Regions from separate parts of the Fictibacillus nanhaiensis genome, predicted to be linked through region 1. Evidence: a T-box and tRNA genes for the amino acid it is inferred to sense, from the RefSeq annotation. Region 1 holds a T-box; the other holds one or more tRNA genes.
The links. A T-box is a leader RNA that pairs with one kind of tRNA and senses whether it is charged. The one in region 1 lies ahead of alaS (alanine--tRNA ligase), so its partner is inferred to be a tRNA-Ala.
Positions count from the first base shown of each region.

Region 2: it has a tRNA-Ala gene. The T-box ahead of alaS (alanine--tRNA ligase) is inferred to sense a tRNA for this amino acid. The anticodon was not compared.

Region 1 covers NZ_JBHUPF010000006.1:1,313,230-1,322,652, forward strand. Annotated here, with positions in the region: gene recD2 (SF1B family DNA helicase RecD2) at 1-1,232, shown strand, start outside; gene ACFS5O_RS10135 (hypothetical protein) at 1,380-1,577, shown strand; gene ACFS5O_RS10140 (hypothetical protein) at 1,612-1,791, shown strand; gene ACFS5O_RS10145 (AI-2E family transporter) at 1,847-2,923, shown strand; T-box leader at 2,956-3,177, shown strand; gene alaS (alanine--tRNA ligase) at 3,651-6,287, shown strand; gene ACFS5O_RS10155 (IreB family regulatory phosphoprotein) at 6,366-6,641, shown strand; gene ruvX (Holliday junction resolvase RuvX) at 6,643-7,062, shown strand; gene ACFS5O_RS10165 (DUF1292 domain-containing protein) at 7,085-7,384, shown strand; gene mltG (endolytic transglycosylase MltG) at 7,508-8,647, shown strand; gene ACFS5O_RS10175 (O-methyltransferase) at 8,835-9,423, shown strand, end outside.
Region 2 covers NZ_JBHUPF010000006.1:1,003,164-1,012,586, reverse strand. Annotated here, with positions in the region: gene nagB (glucosamine-6-phosphate deaminase) at 1-598, opposite strand, end outside; gene nagA (N-acetylglucosamine-6-phosphate deacetylase) at 595-1,782, opposite strand; gene ACFS5O_RS08660 (exo-beta-N-acetylmuramidase NamZ family protein) at 1,904-3,154, opposite strand; gene nagZ (beta-N-acetylhexosaminidase) at 3,169-5,190, opposite strand; tRNA gene ACFS5O_RS08650 (tRNA-Ala) at 5,554-5,629, shown strand; gene ACFS5O_RS08645 (YndM family protein) at 5,723-6,178, opposite strand; gene ACFS5O_RS08640 (sodium:solute symporter family protein) at 6,267-7,865, opposite strand; gene ACFS5O_RS08635 (symporter small accessory protein) at 7,862-7,981, opposite strand; gene ACFS5O_RS08630 (hypothetical protein) at 8,239-9,003, shown strand; gene ACFS5O_RS08625 (hypothetical protein) at 9,035-9,423, opposite strand, start outside.

The DNA.
Region 1 (9,423 bases):
CGGGAGGACCTGGAACAGGGAAAACGACCGTGATTAAAGGAATCGTCGAACTTTATAGTGAGATTCATGGTGTAAGTTTGAACCCTGATGATTACCGAGGAAAAAAAGAGTCGTTTCCAGTTTTACTCGTTGCTCCAACAGGTCGAGCTGCAAAGCGTATGACTGAGTCTACAGGAATACCCGCTCACACGATTCATCGCTTGTTAGGATGGAAAGGTGGAGGTACTTTTGAAAAAAATGAAGATGAACCCATTGACGGAAAACTTTTGATCGTCGATGAAATGTCAATGGTGGATATATGGCTTGCTCATTCTCTAGCCAAAGCTTTGCCACCACAGATCCAGATCATTTTTGTTGGTGATGAAGATCAGCTACCTTCTGTAGGTCCTGGTCAAGTATTAAAAGACCTTTTACAAGCTCAGCATGTACCTCAGTCTCGTTTAGTGGATATTTATAGACAAGCAGAGGGTTCTTCCATCATTCGGTTAGCTCATGAGATGAAGAACGGAAACGTGCCGCAAGATCTGCTTGTCCCACAGAACGACAGACGTTTTTTTGCATGTTCCGGTGAACAAGTGTTTCAGGCTATCCTTCAAGTTTGTGAAAATGCGATTAAAAAAGGATACAGTTCTCGAGATATCCAAGTGTTAGCACCTATGTACAAAGGGCCTGTTGGAATTGATCGATTAAATATGGAACTTCAGCGTCTGTTTAATCCTGAGAAACAAAAACAGCGTCAGTTACAGGTCGCAAATGTGTTTTATCGAAAAGGAGATAAAGTGCTTCAGCTCGTCAATCAACCTGAAGATCAAGTGTTCAACGGAGATATCGGTGAGATCGTTGCTGTTATCTATGCAAGAGAGAACACGGATAAAGAAGATCAGATCGTCATTAGTTTTGATGAGATTGAGGTTACATATAAAAGAAGTGAATTTCATCATTTTACTCACGCTTTCTGCTGTTCGATCCATAAATCGCAGGGCAGTGAGTATCCGATCGTCGTTCTACCTGTCTTAAAAAGCTACTACCGAATGTTAAAACGGAATTTATTATATACAGCAATAACGAGAAGTAAAGAATATCTGATCCTGTGTGGAGAACAAGAAGCGTTTACTTGGGCTGTTGAACGTTCAGATGAAACAGAACGATACTCGGGTCTTACTTCACGTCTTCAAGAGACTATACTGGAAAAAGATTTAATGAATGATACCCTTATAAACGAAACAAACTAGAAATGTTCGAGAGATGTAAGATGTCATCTTGTCGGACATTTCTTTTTTGTCTTTCTAAAAGTTATGATTTTCAAATGTTATTTTCTGTATATTTTCTACAAATTCAGGACACCCTTGTAAAAGTAAAATTTAAAGGAGAGAGAGCAAGTGGAATGTCCGAACTGCAGTAGAAAAGATATCGGGAAAATCGGGGTGAACCAGTATTATTGCTGGAACTGTTTTATTGAGCTTTCCATTGTTAAAGGAAGACTGTCCCTTCATCAAGTGGAAGAAGACGGCTCTCTAACATCACTCGATGATTTATTTGAAGATCAAGATCTGACTTATAGAGAAAGCACATCATAAAAGAAAAAAATCTCTGATGTCGAGGTGATTTAGCATGAGCAGGACGATGAGTTCTCTTTTCGCACTTGGTATTGGAGCGGCAACATATGCGATGAGAAATAAGAGGATGTCAAGAATGTCTAAGATGAACTATAATCTTTCAGATCTTAGTGATCTTTGGACATCACGACGTGTTAAAAAGATTCGTAAAAAAGTCGCAAAAGCCATTTATTAAAGATAGCAAACCCCGTCTCGTAAAAGACGGGGTTTTTTAAGAAAAGGGTGAAGAGATGACAAAAGACATTCGAATGAAGTGGGCTTACAGGTTAACCCTTTCTTTACTATTGTTTTTGTGTTTGTTTCTTTTAATGAAACTTTACCCACTTTATGAACCACTATGGCGTGCGATCAAGGGGGTCATTCTGCCATTTTTCCTTGCAGCTTTAATTACATATCTACTCCATCCCGTCGTTGAATACGTTCATGAAAAAGGATTACCTCGCTTTGTTGCGATCTTAAGCATATACATCCTTTTCTTTGGTGGTCTTGGATTTGCGGCAGTAAAAGGATTTCCGTATTTCGTCGTACAGATGAAGCAGTTGTTAGTGAATGTGCCTGTACTTGCTGAGGATTATAAGGATTTATTGTACCAAGTAGATCGAGGTACATCTGCACTTCCGTATTCGGTTCATTCTAAAATAGAAAATTATATCGTTAAAATGGAAAGTAACGCACAGGATCTATTGACCAATGCGATCTTTTCATTAAGAAAGATTGTAGACTACTTCTTTGTTATCATCGTTGTCCCATTTTTAGTCTTTTATTTTCTTAACGATTTTGAGAAGCTGAAGAAAGCACTTTGGTACCTAACACCGAGAAAATATCGATATGAAGGAAAGCATTTAATAAGAGATATCGACCAATCACTTGGAGGGTACATTAGAGGACAGTTGTTTGTAGGTGCTATACTAGGCGCAGCGGCCATGATTGCTCTATGGATTGTTGGGATGCCATATCCTATACTTTTAGGTCTTGTGATCGCGATAACGGACATCATTCCATACTTTGGTCCGATATTAGGGGCGATACCTGTCGTATTGATCGCACTCACGATTTCTTGGAAGATGGTGTGGATTACGGTAGGGATTATGCTCGTTCTACAGTTCATAGAAGGCAATATCCTTGGTCCGTTTATCGTCGGAAAGAACCTGCATATCCATCCAGTCTTTATTATTTTTTCCCTACTACTAGGTGGAGAACTGGCTGGTGTGCCAGGAATGATCTTAGCTGTTCCGATCTTCAGTGTGATTAAGGTCATTATTATTCACATTAGAGAACACCGACTTCAATCATCGATTGACAAGTAATATTGAATAAACGTATACTATCGCTAGAAGATCAAAAAACGCTGAAAGAGATAAGTACGTTTCAGTCCTTCCAAAAGAGAGAAGCATCCATCGGCTGAAAGATGTTTTAGGAAGAAGCGAAACAGAAAGCTACTCTGGAGTGCAGAAGAAAAATCTGCCGTTATGCCGCGTTAAGGCTTTAATCAAGGTGATATGCTTGAATATAAGCATATAACCAGGGTGGTACCGCGTGAATTCAAACTCTCGTCCCTGTATTTTTTATAGGGATGGGAGTTTTTTATTTTGCATAAGTTTGTAGCTTTAGAATTGATTTTGTACCTAAATTAGCAATTCAATCATTTACATTTTTTAACTAGGCTCTTTCTAAAAGATTGTTGCTTTGTATCTTTTCTCTTCTTATGCAAGTTGATTGCAGCGGAAGGTGGCGAGACTCCTATGGGACGAGCGTTCAGTCCGAAAAGTGGAAGTGGCTCGTTCAGCCCCGACTAGCAAAAGTTGAATGGTTTATGAAGGCGTATTTTGCCTTCTTGACCGTTTAACTTTTGACCTCGAGGGGCTAGCCACTGCAACTAGACAGGTGGAGACTCCTAATGGCGCATAGCGGCAGGAGGCTCACCGCACGCCCCATGGAAAGCGAGCGACCTGGTGCGGAATTCAACTAGCTTTCATAGCAACATGAATACGAAATCAGTCTTTATATTTATCTAAAAAAAGGAGAATGAAAACGATGAGAAATTTGACTTCAGCTCAAGTAAGACAGATGTTCCTTGATTTTTTCCAAGAAAAAGGCCATGGTGTAGAACCTAGTGCATCCTTAGTTCCACATGAAGATCCTACACTTCTATGGATCAATAGTGGAGTGGCTACACTAAAAAAATATTTTGATGGACGCGTGATTCCTGAGAACCCTCGTATCACGAATGCACAAAAATCGATCCGTACGAACGATATCGAAAATGTTGGGATTACAACTCGACACCATACGTTCTTTGAGATGTTAGGAAACTTCTCGATCGGCGATTACTTCAAAGTGGAAGCTATTCTTTGGGCTTGGGAGTTCTTAACGAGTGAAAAATGGATCGGCTTTGATCCTGAAAAACTCTCTGTGACCATCCATCCGGAAGATGATGAAGCATTTGATATTTGGACAAAGCAAGTAGGATTACCTGAAGAGCGTATCATTCGTTTGGAAGGCAACTTCTGGGATATTGGTGAGGGACCGAGTGGACCAAATACTGAGATCTTCTATGACCGCGGTGAATCTTTTGGCAGTGATCTGTCTGATCCAGAGCTATATCCAGGTGGAGAGAACGATAGATACCTTGAGGTCTGGAACCTGGTGTTCTCACAGTTCAACCATAATCCAGACGGAACATATACGCCGCTTCCTAAGAAGAATATCGATACAGGTATGGGACTTGAGAGAATGGTTTGTGTGATTCAAGATACGAAGACTAACTTTGAAACCGATCTATTCATGCCGATCATCAAAGAAACAGAAAAGCTTTCTGACACTTCTTATGGCTTAAGTACAGAAACTGACACTGCGTTTAAAGTAATCGCTGATCACATTCGTACGGTAAGCTTCGCGATTGGTGACAGTGCTCTACCATCGAATGAAGGAAGAGGATATATCCTTCGTCGTTTGATCAGAAGAGCGATTCGTTTTGCGAAAAAGATCAATATCAACAAGCCTTTCATGTATGAACTAGTTCCAACAGTTGCAGACATCATGGTTGACTTTTATCCAGAAGTAAAAGAAAAAGTCCCATTCATTCAAAAAGTTATTAAGACAGAAGAAGAGCGTTTCCATGAGACGATCAACGAAGGGCTTGCTATCTTAGAAGATGTTATGGCAAAAGAAAAAGAAGAAGGAAGAAACATTATCTCTGGAAAAGACGCATTCAAGCTTTATGATACGTTTGGATTCCCGTTCGAGCTTACCCAAGAATATGCGGCTGAAAATGGAATGGATGTTGATCTAGAAGGCTTTGAAAACGAGATGAAGGCTCAACGTGAACGCGCACGTGCAGCAAGACAAGAAGTGGACAGCATGCAAGTGCAAGGCGGCGTTCTTTCTGACATTACCGTAAAGAGTGAATTCTCTGGTTATGACCACCTATCAGGAGAAGCTCAAATACTTGAAGTTCTTCAAAACGGTGAGCGTGTTGCGATGGTAGCCGCAGGTGAAGAAGCTCAAGTTATCTTGGATGTTACGCCTTTTTATGCAGAAAGCGGTGGTCAGATTGCTGACCAAGGTACCATTACAGGTAAAGAACTGGCACTAAAAGTGAAAGATGTTCAAAAAGCGCCAAACGGACAAAACCTACACACAGTTGTTGTTGAAAAAGGTGTTCTCGAAAACAATATCGAAGTTTCTGTCAAGGTTGACCCTGAGATTCGTGCAAAAGTAGTGAAGAACCATACGGCTACTCATCTTCTTCATCAAGCATTAAAAGATGTTCTTGGAACACATGTGAATCAGGCTGGTTCTCTCGTTCAAGAAGGTCGTTTGCGTTTTGACTTCACACATTTCGGAAGCATCTCATCAGAAGAGCTTGAAAAGATCGAAGAGATCGTAAACGAAAAAGTATGGGGCAACATTCCTGTTGAAAAGATGGTTAAGAATATTAACGAAGCAAAAGCGATGGGAGCTATGGCTCTTTTCGGTGAAAAGTATGGTGAAACCGTACGCGTTGTAAAAGTAGGAGACTATAGTCTTGAACTTTGCGGTGGGTGTCACGTGAATAATACGTCAGAGATCGGTTTGTTTAAGATCGTTTCAGAATCCGGAATCGGGGCAGGGACACGCAGGATCGAAGCTGTAACAGGTGAGAACGCGTACCGTTTGATGAACGGACAAGTACAACTTTTAAAAGACACGGCAGCTAAGTTAAAAACAAATCTTAAGGACGTGCCTCAGCGTATCGATGCATTAAATGATCAAATTCGCGAGTTGCAAAAAGAGAAAGAATCTCTTGCAGCTAAAATTGGAAATATGGAAGCAGGCAGCTTGGTCGATGAGGTGCAAACGATCAACGGTGTATCTGTTATCGCTAAAAAAGTGAGCGGCGTGGATATGAACGGTTTGCGTTCGATCGTGGATGACTTAAAGAATAAGCTTCAAAGTGGAGTTGTTATTCTTGGAGCTGAAAATGGTGGAAAAGTAAATATCGTGGCTGGAGTAACAAAAGATTTAGTGACAAAAGGCTATCATGCGGGTAACCTAGTAAAAGAAGTGGCTGTCCGTTGTGGCGGAGGCGGTGGAGGCCGTCCAGATATGGCTCAAGCTGGAGGAAAAGATCCTGAGAAGCTGCAAGAAGGAATAGATTCTGCAGTTGAATTGATCAAAACCGTTTCCTAAGCTTTCATCTTTCATGTACAATAGAGACAAGAACTAATTTGTCCCTTAAGGGAGATCTTCAGAAAGAGGTGTTCGCCAGTGAGTTCAATGGACAAAACGATGAAGTTTAACTTCAACGAAGATGATGCTTATAAGACGAATGTTGAAACTGTCCTGTTTTCTGTTTATGACGCCCTGCAGGATAAAGGATATAATCCTATCAATCAGATTGTAGGTTATCTGCTCTCAGGAGATCCGGCTTATATACCTCGTCACAATGATGCGAGAAGCATGATTAGAAAACTGGAGCGAGATGAGCTTATTGAAGAGCTTGTAAAATCATATCTATCCACTCAAAAAGAAGGAAGTCGTTAATTTGACAAAAACACTCGGACTGGATGTTGGAACGAAGACGATCGGTGTTGCCGTCTCAGATGCACTGGGATGGACAGCACAAGGAGTCGAAACGATCCGACGCCGTCCTAATAAGCCAGAAGAAGATTATGCGAGGATCCAAGAGCTGATTCAGTTACATGATATCAGTAAGGTCGTAGTTGGTCTTCCGAAGAACATGAATGGTACAATAGGTCCCAGCGGAGAAGCTTGTCAAAACTTTGCTAAAGATATTGAAAGTCTGACAGGCCTTTCGGTTATCCTATGGGATGAGAGGCTGACCACGATGGCAGCTGAAAGAACATTAATTTCAGCTGATGTGAGTCGAAAGAAACGCAAACAGGTGATCGATAAGCTGGCAGCATCGATCATCCTCCAAGGTTATTTGGACAGCCAACAATAAGAAAAGTAGAGGTGAGCCAATTATGGCAAAAGAAGAACGCGAACGCATTATTATTCCAGACGAGAACGGTGACGAGAATCTATTTGAAGTTTTATTCAAATTTGATGTAGATCAAACTGGAAAATCATACATGGTAACGATTCCTGTAGCTGATTCAGAAGATGATGATACAGATGAAGTTGAGGTTTTCCCTTTCCGTTATGAAGAAAAGGGAGAAGAAGAAGACGATCTTGCTTTATTCCCACTTGAGACAGATGAAGAATGGGACATGATCGAAGAAATGTTAAACACATTTCAAGATGACGAGTACGAAACAGAATAATTGATGAAGTAAAAAGGAAGTTGGTATTCTAACCAACTTCCTTTTTTTATTCCAAATTACGGCCAATCTCGACAATTTCTGCTAGTAAACGTATAATGAAACAGGTGGGAAGGGGGAATAAACATGTTACATCTCCAGTCATCTGGGAATTACATAAATGAAAATAAAAGTAAAAAACGTCGTGCTAAAACAATTGTTCTGTCTATATTGCTTCTAATTGTTGCTTTAATCATCGGTGCTGCTATAGGTGCTTATTATTATTACAATAAAAATATTGGATCGATCGACTCAAATGATCATAAGAAAATCACAGTGGAGATTCCTATTGGTTCTTCCTCTTCAAAAATCGGAAATGAGCTTGAAGAAAAGGGATTGATCAACAGTGGGGATTTTTTCAGACTCTATACAAGAGTTAAAGGTGAAGGTAACTTTCAAGCTGGTATTTACGAACTTACTCCTTCTATGAATCTAAACGAGATCATCTCAGCACTTAAAGACGGAAAGATGTTTAAGAAGCCGGCATTAACCTTAACGATTCCTGAAGGCTATAATGTCCCGCAGATTGCAAAATTGATCAGTCAGAAAACGGGTTATAGTGAGGCAGATATCATTAAGAAGATGGCTGATAAAGCATATTTGAAACAACTTCAAGATAAGTATCCGATCTTACCAGATGATATCATGAAAGCAGGGCTGTACTACCCACTAGAAGGATTTTTGTTCCCTGCTACTTATGATTTTGATGTAAAGAAACCCGAGTTAACAGATGTGATCGGCAAGATGGTCGAACAATCTTCTGTTGTCCTGACCAAACATGAAAATGATATCAAGAATAGCGGTTATTCACTCTTTCAGATCATCACGTTATCCTCTCTTATAGAAGAAGAATCGCAGCGTGAAGAAGATCGAAAAAAGATTGCAGGTGTTTTTTATAATCGCTTGAGCAAAGATATGAAACTCGATTCTGATCCAACTGTTAAATATGCTCGAAAGAATTTTGATGTTCAAGTGTTATACGAACACCTTAAGTATGATTCAAAGTACAACACGTACCTTTATAAAGGGATTCCGATCGGACCTATCACTTCACCAGGTGAAAGAGCGATTGAAGCTGCCCTCCAACCAGTAAAGATGGACGAGCTGTTCTTTTATGCGAGACCAAACGGTGAAGTCATCTACACGAAAACCTTAAGCGAACATAATGCAGTATATAAAAAATACAGAGATGAATGGAAAGTTTGGCAAGAAAAAGACGATAATTAAACATGTTATAGAGGATACTAGTTGGTATTCTCTTTTTTTATGCTCTACCATCAACCTTTTCATAGAATTTAAAAGAAAGTTTTAACCTCTAAGACATGTATAAAACAGCCATAAAAGAATAGGACTCTCGCCTTCAAATAAAGATTATGTTACAATATACCGGTTAGTGTGAAGGAGGCGTGTTACTTTGGTCTCAAATGAATTGAACCAATATATCGAAAAAATTATCCCAACGCGCTCTGAGCAAGTACTAAAAATGGAGCAATACGCAAAAGAGCATAATGTGCCGATCATGGATTTAACAGGGATGGAGACCCTTTTGTCTTATGTTAGATTGAAAAAACCGAAACGTATATTAGAAGTAGGAACAGCGATTGGATATTCCGCCATCCGAATGGCTCTTGCATATGAGAATGCTGAAATTATTAGTATTGAAAGAGATGAAGAACGGTACAATATAGCAAAAGATAATGTTACATCGTTTCATCTAGAGAGCAGAATTACGTTGCTATTTGGAGATGCGAATGAATTGCAGAGCCAAGTAGAAAACTATGCCCCATATGACTTTATTTTTATAGATGCAGCAAAAGGACAATATCAAAACTTTTTTGATCATTATTCCTCCATGCTGTCACCTGATGGCATCATCGTCACAGATAATGTTCTCTTTAGAGGGTACGTCGCTGATGAAAGCGGCTTAGAGAGTAGAAGACTTCGTTCTCTAGTAAAAAAAATTAGAAGTTTTAACGAATACATGATGCAGCATCCTGACTATC
Region 2 (9,423 bases), 310 kb from region 1:
CTGCATGAGCCTTTTTCAAGCCTGCTGCAAGAAGCAGGATTTCTTTGCTCTCGAGTATCGTTCCAATTCCCATCGTGATTGCTTTTCGGGGCTGTTTCTCTCTTGTAAAATATTTAGCGTTTGCACTTAATGTAGACTCTGTTAACTCGACTACATGGGTTCGCGAACTAAAATCAGTACCGGGTTCATTAAAACCGATGTGTCCGTTCTCTCCTATTCCCAGCACTTGTAGATCAATTCCACCGAGCTGTTGAATTACTGCTTCGTACCGCATGCATTCTTTTTCAAGATCTACAGCGTATCCATCTGGAATATGAGTTTGATGGTTAGGTATTCCGATTGGGTCGAACACGTTTTGATGCATGTAAGCATGATAAGCTTTAGAACCGACATACTCATCCAGATTTACGGTGTGTACATGAGATAAAGAAAGCTTATATTCTTTACTATATTTTGAAAGGTGTCGGTACATGCCTAAAGGTGTCCTACCTGTTGCAAGTCCGAGCACAACGCGATCAGCATTCTTTATTTTGGAAAATACATATTCTGCTGCCATTCTACTAAGCTCTTCTTCGCCGGAAACCTTAATTAATTTCAAACTCGTTCCCCCTTTCGGTGATACACAAGCTCTCCTCGACAAAATGTCATAAGTACATCGCAGTCCTCCGTCAACACCGTAATATCGGCATCTTTACCGACAGAAAGACTTCCTTTCCGTTCAAAAATCTGCAGTTCTTTTGCCGCATTCTCACTCGACATTTTCGCAATATCTGACCAAGAGCATTGCGTATAATCCATCATATTTTTAACAGCTATATTCATGGGTAAGATACTTCCTGCTAGCGTTCCATCAATCAATCTAGCTTCATTCCCAGTTACTGTTACTTGCTGTCCGCCAAGTGTATAGGTCCCTTCTCCAAGACCTTTTGCTCTCATTGAATCGGTAATTAAGATCGTGCGTTCTGGACCAGTAGAATGATAGGCTAGTCGTATCATCTCAGGGCTGGCATGAACGCCATCTACGATCATCTCAACCATCAACTCTTGCTGTAAGAGAGCAGCACCTGCAACACCTGGATCTCGGTGATGCATTCCACGCATACCGTTAAATAAATGGGTAACGTGAGAAATGCCGGATTCAATTCCAACTTTAACTTCTACAAAAGAACTGTCACTGTGACCAATCGATGCGATTATACCTTGTGAAGATAAGTACTTTGTAAGCTCTAATCCACCTTCCATCTCAGGCGCTAACGTAACTAGTTTTATTTGGTTATCAGCACTTTTTTGAAACTCGTTAAATTGGCTAACATCAGGTTGCTGAATAAAAGATGTAGGCTGCGCTCCCGCTCGTTTTGGAGAAATAAATGGCCCTTCAAGATGAATACCGAGCAACTCAGCGGCGGAACTTTGAGATTCTAACATAAAGTTAGAAGCGGTATTCAGTGCCCTATTAATTACTGATATTTCTTCAGTCATCGTTGTTGCTAAAAAGGATGTTGTTCCTTCTGCTGGGAGAACTTTTGAGATCGTCTCTAATGCCTCTTTTGTTCCGTCCATAAAATCTGCTCCATCAGCACCATGAATATGAATATCGATCATGCCAGGAATGATAATACTTCCCTGCGGCATGTTATACCTGATAACATCTTCATCTATTAAAGGGGAATCTGATGTGCCAACATGAAAAATCTTATCGTTCTTCATCCATACATATCCATTATTAACGAGCTGTCCTTCTTCGTTAATTAAATCTCCAACTAGTAAAATATTAGGTTTCATGTCCACCCCCCCTTATCACTTTATGCCTAGCCTAACATTCTTATAACTAGTTGTCTATACCAGTCAGAAAATTCAAATAAAAAGCCAGGGCTAAATAAACCGCCTTAGCTCTTTCTTACTTTTAATACAATAAATATTTTTTTCTTACATTTTTAAAGTTCTCAAGTTCTTGATCGTATCGAGAGACGATTTCATCAACTGTACGTCCTGTTTCAATATACTCTCGGACCCATCCATTCCCTGCTAATAAGTCGAAGAAAGAAATCCCTCTACTATCCTCTGCCCTAAATGCAAAGTCATTTGGATAAAGATCATGAATCGCTTTCACAAGCGTGATTCCTGTAAGAACAGGCTGAAACAATTTTTCATCTTTCACGTGAATTTCCACACCGTGAGATAGCTTACCTGCATGTTTTGATGAAGCCGGAGTAAACGAGGCTGCTCTAAATGAAACACCAGGCAAAGCTTCTTTATTTAATTTCTCAGCTAATTGATCTCCGTTAATAAATGGAGCACCGATTAACTCAAACGGCTTAGTCGTTCCCCGACCTTCTGAAACATTCGTTCCTTCAATCAGTGCACTTCCTGGATAAACAAGTGCCGTTTGCTTAGTTGGCATGTTAGGAGAAGGCAACACCCATTCAAGCCCACTGTCTTCATAGCTCCACGATCTCTTCCATCCTTTCATTTCTACCACTTTTAAATCCGCATCAATATCAAACTCTTGGTTAAATAATTTTGCCAGTTCTCCTACAGTCATACCGTGCCTTAACGGAATAGGGTACAGTCCTACAAAAGAGGAATACGCAGGATCTAATACTGGCCCTTCTACTTCTTTACCACCAAGTGGATTCGGACGATCTAGTACGACAAATGGTATATTGTTCTCTTTTGCAGCTTCCATCGCATAAGCCATCGTGTAAATATACGTATAGAAACGAGTACCTACATCTTGAATATCAAAAACCAAAACATCGATTCCTTCAAGCATCTCAGGAGTTGGTTTTTTCGTTGCTCCATACAAGCTATAGACCGGAAGACCTGTTTTTGGATCATTGTAGAACTCTACATATTCTCCAGCTTGAGCACTCCCACGCACTCCATGTTCAGGTCCGTACAAAGCTTTGAGCTCTATATCGGGATGGTTGTATAAAACATCCACGATGCTGTTCAAGTTGCGATCTACACCAGTCGGATTTGTGATTAACCCGACCTTTTTACCTTTTAATACCTTCATTTCATGATTAAGCAGCTGCTCTAACCCTGTCTTAAATCGTTTATTATGTTCTACATCTCTTTGCGTAGCCTGTGCATTAGGCAATATAGAAGAAAACAGCATCAATATTGTAAAAAGAATTCCCCATTTTTTCATTAGATCCCCTCCTATTAGTAGCTTTTACCATGACCGAACGGATAGAGAATTTGTTCTAAACCATTTTCATAGATCGTAACAGGCAACTTCCCTGAAGGGTTGTTTATTCCAAAAATAGTTTCTGCCGCTGCCCTAAAGCTAGCATCTCTGAAGCTATATTGTGCAAGATAAGCTGAAACTTCAGGAAACGCCATAATGTCATAAGGATTTCTAATTCCTACAGCTACTGTTTTATCCGGTGCTGCTTCAATAACTTGGTTGACCATCTGCATCTGAGGAGACGACGGTAGTCGTCCAGATACGGTAGACGTATGAGTACCAAGCACAACAAGATCTGCATCCTTTACTTTTTGCAGTTGTTCACCATTTAAAGGTTTATCTGCTTTGATCAACTCAACAGATGAGTGGTGAGCAGCTAATGCTCGTTGAAGGTTTTCGATATAGGTATTACCAATAACAACTACAGAATCGATTTCGTTTTTGTTAACAGGTAAAAGGTTATCGTTCTTCACAAGTGTTATTGATTTTCTTGCTACCTCATTCTCTAAATTCTTATGCTCTTGGTTTCCAACCACTTCTTCAGCATGTCCAATTTTTTCTTCGATTGGTGTCTCGCTTACTTGTTTGTAAATCCCACGATTCGCTTTTAATGTTAATAGACGTTCAACCGATTGATTCAATCTTGTTTCTGTAACTTCGCCATTTTCAACTGCCTCATAAAGTCCATTTGCTACTTCTTCTAATCCTACTGGCATTAACACGATATCTGTACCAGCATTCACTGCACGAATAGCCGTATCAACTGGTCCAAAGTGATCTACAATGGCTTTCATATTAAGAGCATCTGTTGAGATAACACCTTTAAAGCCCATTTCTTTTCTCACCAAATTGGTTAATACTTCATAAGACAATGTGGCTGGAAGATTGATTTCCGTTCCATCTTTTTTAGAAATAACAGTCGTTGGATCAATTTTAGGGAATGTTACATGAGCGGTTAATATAGCATCAATATTATTATTGATCGCTTGCTGGAAAGGATATAACTCAACTTCTAGAAGCCTCTCCTTTTCATGAGGAACAGAAGGTAGACCAAGATGAGAATCTACTGCTGTGTCTCCATGCCCTGGAAAGTGCTTAGCCGTTGCAGCCATACCTGAGTTTTGCAAGCCCTTAATATAAGCAGTTCCTAAATCAGCAACTAACTGTGGATCTTCACCAAATGAACGGACACCAATGACAGGGTTGTCAGGATTGTTATTTACATCCAAAGCAGGTGCTAAGTTCATATTAATGCCTAGTGAATGGAGTTCTGAACCGATAGCATGTCCGACAGATTCCGCCATCTCCGTTGATCTTGTGGCACCAAGCGCCATATTTCCTGGGAAATCGGTACCGCTCTGCAAACGTGTCACAATTCCACCTTCTTGGTCGATTGAAACCAATAATCCATAATCTTCATTTGCTTTTTTATACTCATCGACTAATCGTACGGTCTGCTCTGTCGTGACTACATTTTCTCTAAATAGAATAACCCCACCAAGGTGATACTTTTTTACAAGTTCTCTAATCTCGTCGTTCATTTCCGTTACAGGTTTCCCTTTCCAATTACGGAAATCTGGCATCAGCATTTGACCAACCTTTTCTTGAACTGTCATAGATTTAATCGCTTTTGAAATTACGTCATATTTTGGATTTTTTTGTTTGAGGAACTCAGCCTTTCCGTGTTTCACATGTATTCCAATCTTGTCGAATGACTTACCATCCGTGACTATGATCATTGTTGTACCGTTTTTACCGTTTAAACGTACAAGTCCATCATTGTTTACTGTGGCAATTTTTTTGTTCAGTGATTTCCATATTAGATGATTTGCCACTTCGACATATGTTCCATCTTTACTTGTTAATAATGCGGCTAGATCTACGGTTTCACCATTAATATCTTTACTAAATTGCGGCATATTTTGAGCGATGATTAAGCCAGGGGTGCCTGTATGTTGAGTTGAAATACCTTCAGCCTTCCCCACCCCTGCAAACATAGGAACGATTAAAAGGGTAATTAAAAGCACGAAACGAATGTTTATTGATGCTTTCACTTTACTAACCTCCTTAAATTTTGGTAGCGCTTTCTTTGTCACTTTTCGGTAAAAAAAAAGCGGTTCCTGTCGCAAGAAGACAAAACAGAACTTAAGTCCCTTAGCATACTAGGACTAGTTGTCTATACCAGTATTACAGATTATACTTTTGAGGTAAAAAAGACTTATAACATTTAGAAATCGCTAGTGAGCGAGTATTTTTCGAGAAAAATTATGTAAGTTATTATGAGCCAAACACAGATTTATCCAAAAAGGACTTGCTCCGTTTTCAGAATAATTATATACTTTTCTATGTTAGTAATAACTGGGGGCTTAGCTCAGCTGGGAGAGCGTTTGGCTGGCAGCCAAAAGGTCAGCGGTTCGATCCCGCTAGTCTCCACCATACAAAAATTTTTTAATCCCTTGAGAATGGTTCAAGGGATTTTTTTGAAAATAAAAAAGTATCATGCTTATCCATCATGATACTTTCATCGAACTATTCTTCTCTATTTTTATTCCGCGGATCTTGTTCTTCAGCAAATTCAGTTGCATATCTGAAACCTGGTCTAAATCTTCGTTGGTGCCTTCCAGTTCTATCTCTATTTATCGAAGTCATGTGCTTTAGTAAGTACTGATGGACAAAAACTTCTGTAGCGGTGATTATACCAGCTGCGATCACACTTCCCCATGCAATCTGCATATACCCATTCAACAGGATCGATCCGAAAATCCAAACCACTATATACGCTAGAATAAACTCTGCCATCAACGTGTTGTTCTTCCCTATTCTCGGTAAGAGGATACGATCTGCCACGACGTAAGTGATAACTGTTGTTGTAACCGCAAAAGAGACAATATCACTGATCGAAGCGTCAAAGAAGAGATCGAGTCCGATCCAAAATGCGATTATGCATACAATTAATTTCATCATAATGACTTTTACTTGTTCCATAAAAAAACCTCCTTAATCTGTTCATAGTTTGTAACAAATATCGGAGGTTCATACTTCTTCCTATCGTTTGATTTCTAAAACATGCTCTTTATTCAGAAACGGCTTGGGGAATGAACTCCTTTTCATTGTTCTGCTTCATATTTGTACTTTTATCGAGCAAACTAACCATAACGAATACGACGGTAGATAATGGTAACGCGTAGAATAGAGGATCGATATGAGTCCATGGATAAGGAAGTATAGCCTCTTTTCCAAACCATGCTTGTGATAAACCAATAGCTGCAGATTCTTTAAGGTGTAAGAATAAGAATCCGATAATACTCACGGAAAAACCAACGATCATACTTGCTATGGCAGCGGACTTCGTAGCTTTTTTCCAATATAGGGCTCCTATCAATGCTGGCATAAATCCAGCAGCACAAATACCAAACCAAAAAGCAGTGGCTTGGGCGATGATTCCAGCTGGAAGGAGATAGGCTAATATGACAGCAGCTATTACTCCAATGAGCACGCCGATTCGTGAAGGGTTGAGCTTCGATCCAAATAAGGATTGAACACCAAGAGTTTTTAAAATATCTTGGCCAAAAGCTGTGGCTTGAACATGAATGAGTGAACTTATCGTAGAGATTGTGGCGGATAATAATGTGAGTGTAAACAGATAGATAAACCATTCCGGCATGATTTGGTTTATAAAGATAGGAATGATAAGATCAACGTTTCCTTTTGCGGCTGTTAACGCGATTTGACCTGTTTTTTCATAAAAATAAAGATTACTTAACGGTCCGATCACAAATGCCGCACCTGTCATAAAAAAGATAAAAATTCCACCGACTAAGACAGATCGGTAAAGTGCTCGATCATCTTTTACAGTCATGCATCTCATTGCGAGTTGAGGCTGCGCCAGTACTCCTATTCCAACCCCCATGATTATAGTACTTACAATGGTCCACCAAAGCGGCGATCCAAATTCAGGCATGCTTGTCCAGCCTTGATGACCTTGATCGACAAGAGCTTGAGGTACAAGATCTTTCATTGCTGTTAATCCGTTATGCCCTTCCATAATGCCACCTACTGCTTGATAAGTAACAAATAAAAAGATAGCCATTCCGACCAACATGACAACCGCACCAAAAGCATCGGTATACATAACTGCCTTAATTCCACCTGTTACTACATAGATGCCAATGATTGCAGCCAGTAAGATAAGAGCAAGATTAAAGTTCATCGAAAGTGATTCTTGAAGAAATCTTCCCCCACCGATCAAAACGATGCTAGTATAAGCTGGCATCAAAATAAAGATCATTGCTCCTGAAAAAACCGTGATGAATTTTGAATCATACCTTTTTCCTAACAGAGTAGGAAACGTAGTGGCGTTAAGGTCTAGTGAAAGCTTTCTGATCTTCGTTCCAAAAATCGCAAATGCCACAAATATACCTAGTACGATATTAAGAAAGGCAAGCCATAACAAGCTGAATCCATGAGCTGCTGACACCCCACCAAAACCAACAATGGCTGACGTACTAATAAAAGTTGCACCATAAGATAGTGCCATGATCGCAGGATGAATATTTCTTCCACCCACTAAATAATCTGATTCTGTTACCGTTTTTTTATATCCATAATAAGCCAACCAAGACATGATACCCATATATATGATTAGAATCGGAATGAGGACGGCAAAATTCATTTTGAGTCATCACCTCCTTTGTTCCACATGATTCCACCAAAAACCACGCATCCTAATGCCGAAACAACCGTAGCAACCCATACAAATGCGATAAGTCCATCTTCCATTCCTAGCATAAAGCCACTCCCTTTTAAAAAAGATTTTTAATGAATACGCTTTCGTAGATGTTCAAAAATTTTTTTCTTTATCATTCCTCCCTAATATTTCCTTAATAAAGGTCTTCTTTTTGACTGATGAATCCCCTTTAAAGTTCATAAGTTTTTATAGAAAATAGTCTTTTGTAACATTATTGAAATATTTCTGTAATATTAGTGAAACCATAACTGCGCTTCTCTCGTCTAATAAATAACAAGACATTGAGGAGGATTTAACATTGAAATTCAAAAAACGCACGGTTATTTTTACTGCAACTGCATTCCTTACAATCGGGGTATTAAACAATAATGATTTTGAGAGCAAGGTAAGAGCGACAGAACAAAAATCTCCACTTAAACAGGAGGTAGTTACTTCTAAGCGATCAAATGAAGTTCTTACTCTAAATCAAAATGATGGAGAAGAAAATGAAAAACTAATAGCAGCATCGAAGGTGAAGGTACCTGTTCAACCTCAAAAAGAAGAAACCGTTCCAAAACCAGTTGAAAAAGAAAAAGTAGAACAACCGCAGATTTCAGAAAAACCTAAAGTCACTCAAATTCAAACAACAAAACCTGAACCAAAGCCTGCTGTTGAGCTACAGACAAAAACCGTTGAAGCAAAACCTAAAGCAGAAGAGCAAACACAAACGAAAACTAAAATCATCGACGGTTACACATATGTTAGCCTAATGGATGACACACATGAAAACTTAAAACATCTAGTAGCCATCGCAAAGAAACATAACGCCAGCCTTTATGCGATTGAAAATAGTGATTGTTTTCTGATGTATGATAATGCTACTGATCAAATGATTATGGGTTTTAGTACGGGGATTAATACCGTTTCGATCGAGAACGTAGAAGTTCTATACGATATGCATCCTACGATTAAAGAACAGATTCAAGAAGTCATCAAAACGGGTGAAGCCATTCAAGTCAAGCAAGGCGAAAATCAAGGCTACTATATTTCAAAAGTAGATGGAAAGATCAGAGTATCTTTTTAAAAACACAAAAAAGCCCTACGTAGGGGCTTTTTTATTTTTTCTTTATTTCTTTTAAGGCAACTACCTTGAGTGCCATCAGCTCATCATCTGTCACTTTTTCGAGCAGCTTCTCATATACCGCTAGCTTTTCCTCTTCGTTCAAACCTTTACTTACTTTTTCTCTAATCCCTGCTAATTCTTGAACGGAGTATCTTTCAGAGATGAATTGAACAGCATCGTTTTTAGTTGTGAAAGATAATTTCTGTTTAGGCGCTTTGCCTGTTTCTATGTACTTCCTAATCTCTGGATCTTCTAAAAGTTTTGAGATCTCATCTTCGTTCGACTTTAATTCTTTCGTAATTTCTGTCATCGCTTTTTCAGAAGCGTAATCCATCGTAAAGACGTACAGAATGACACCAGTTGTAATAAAAAACATCAATA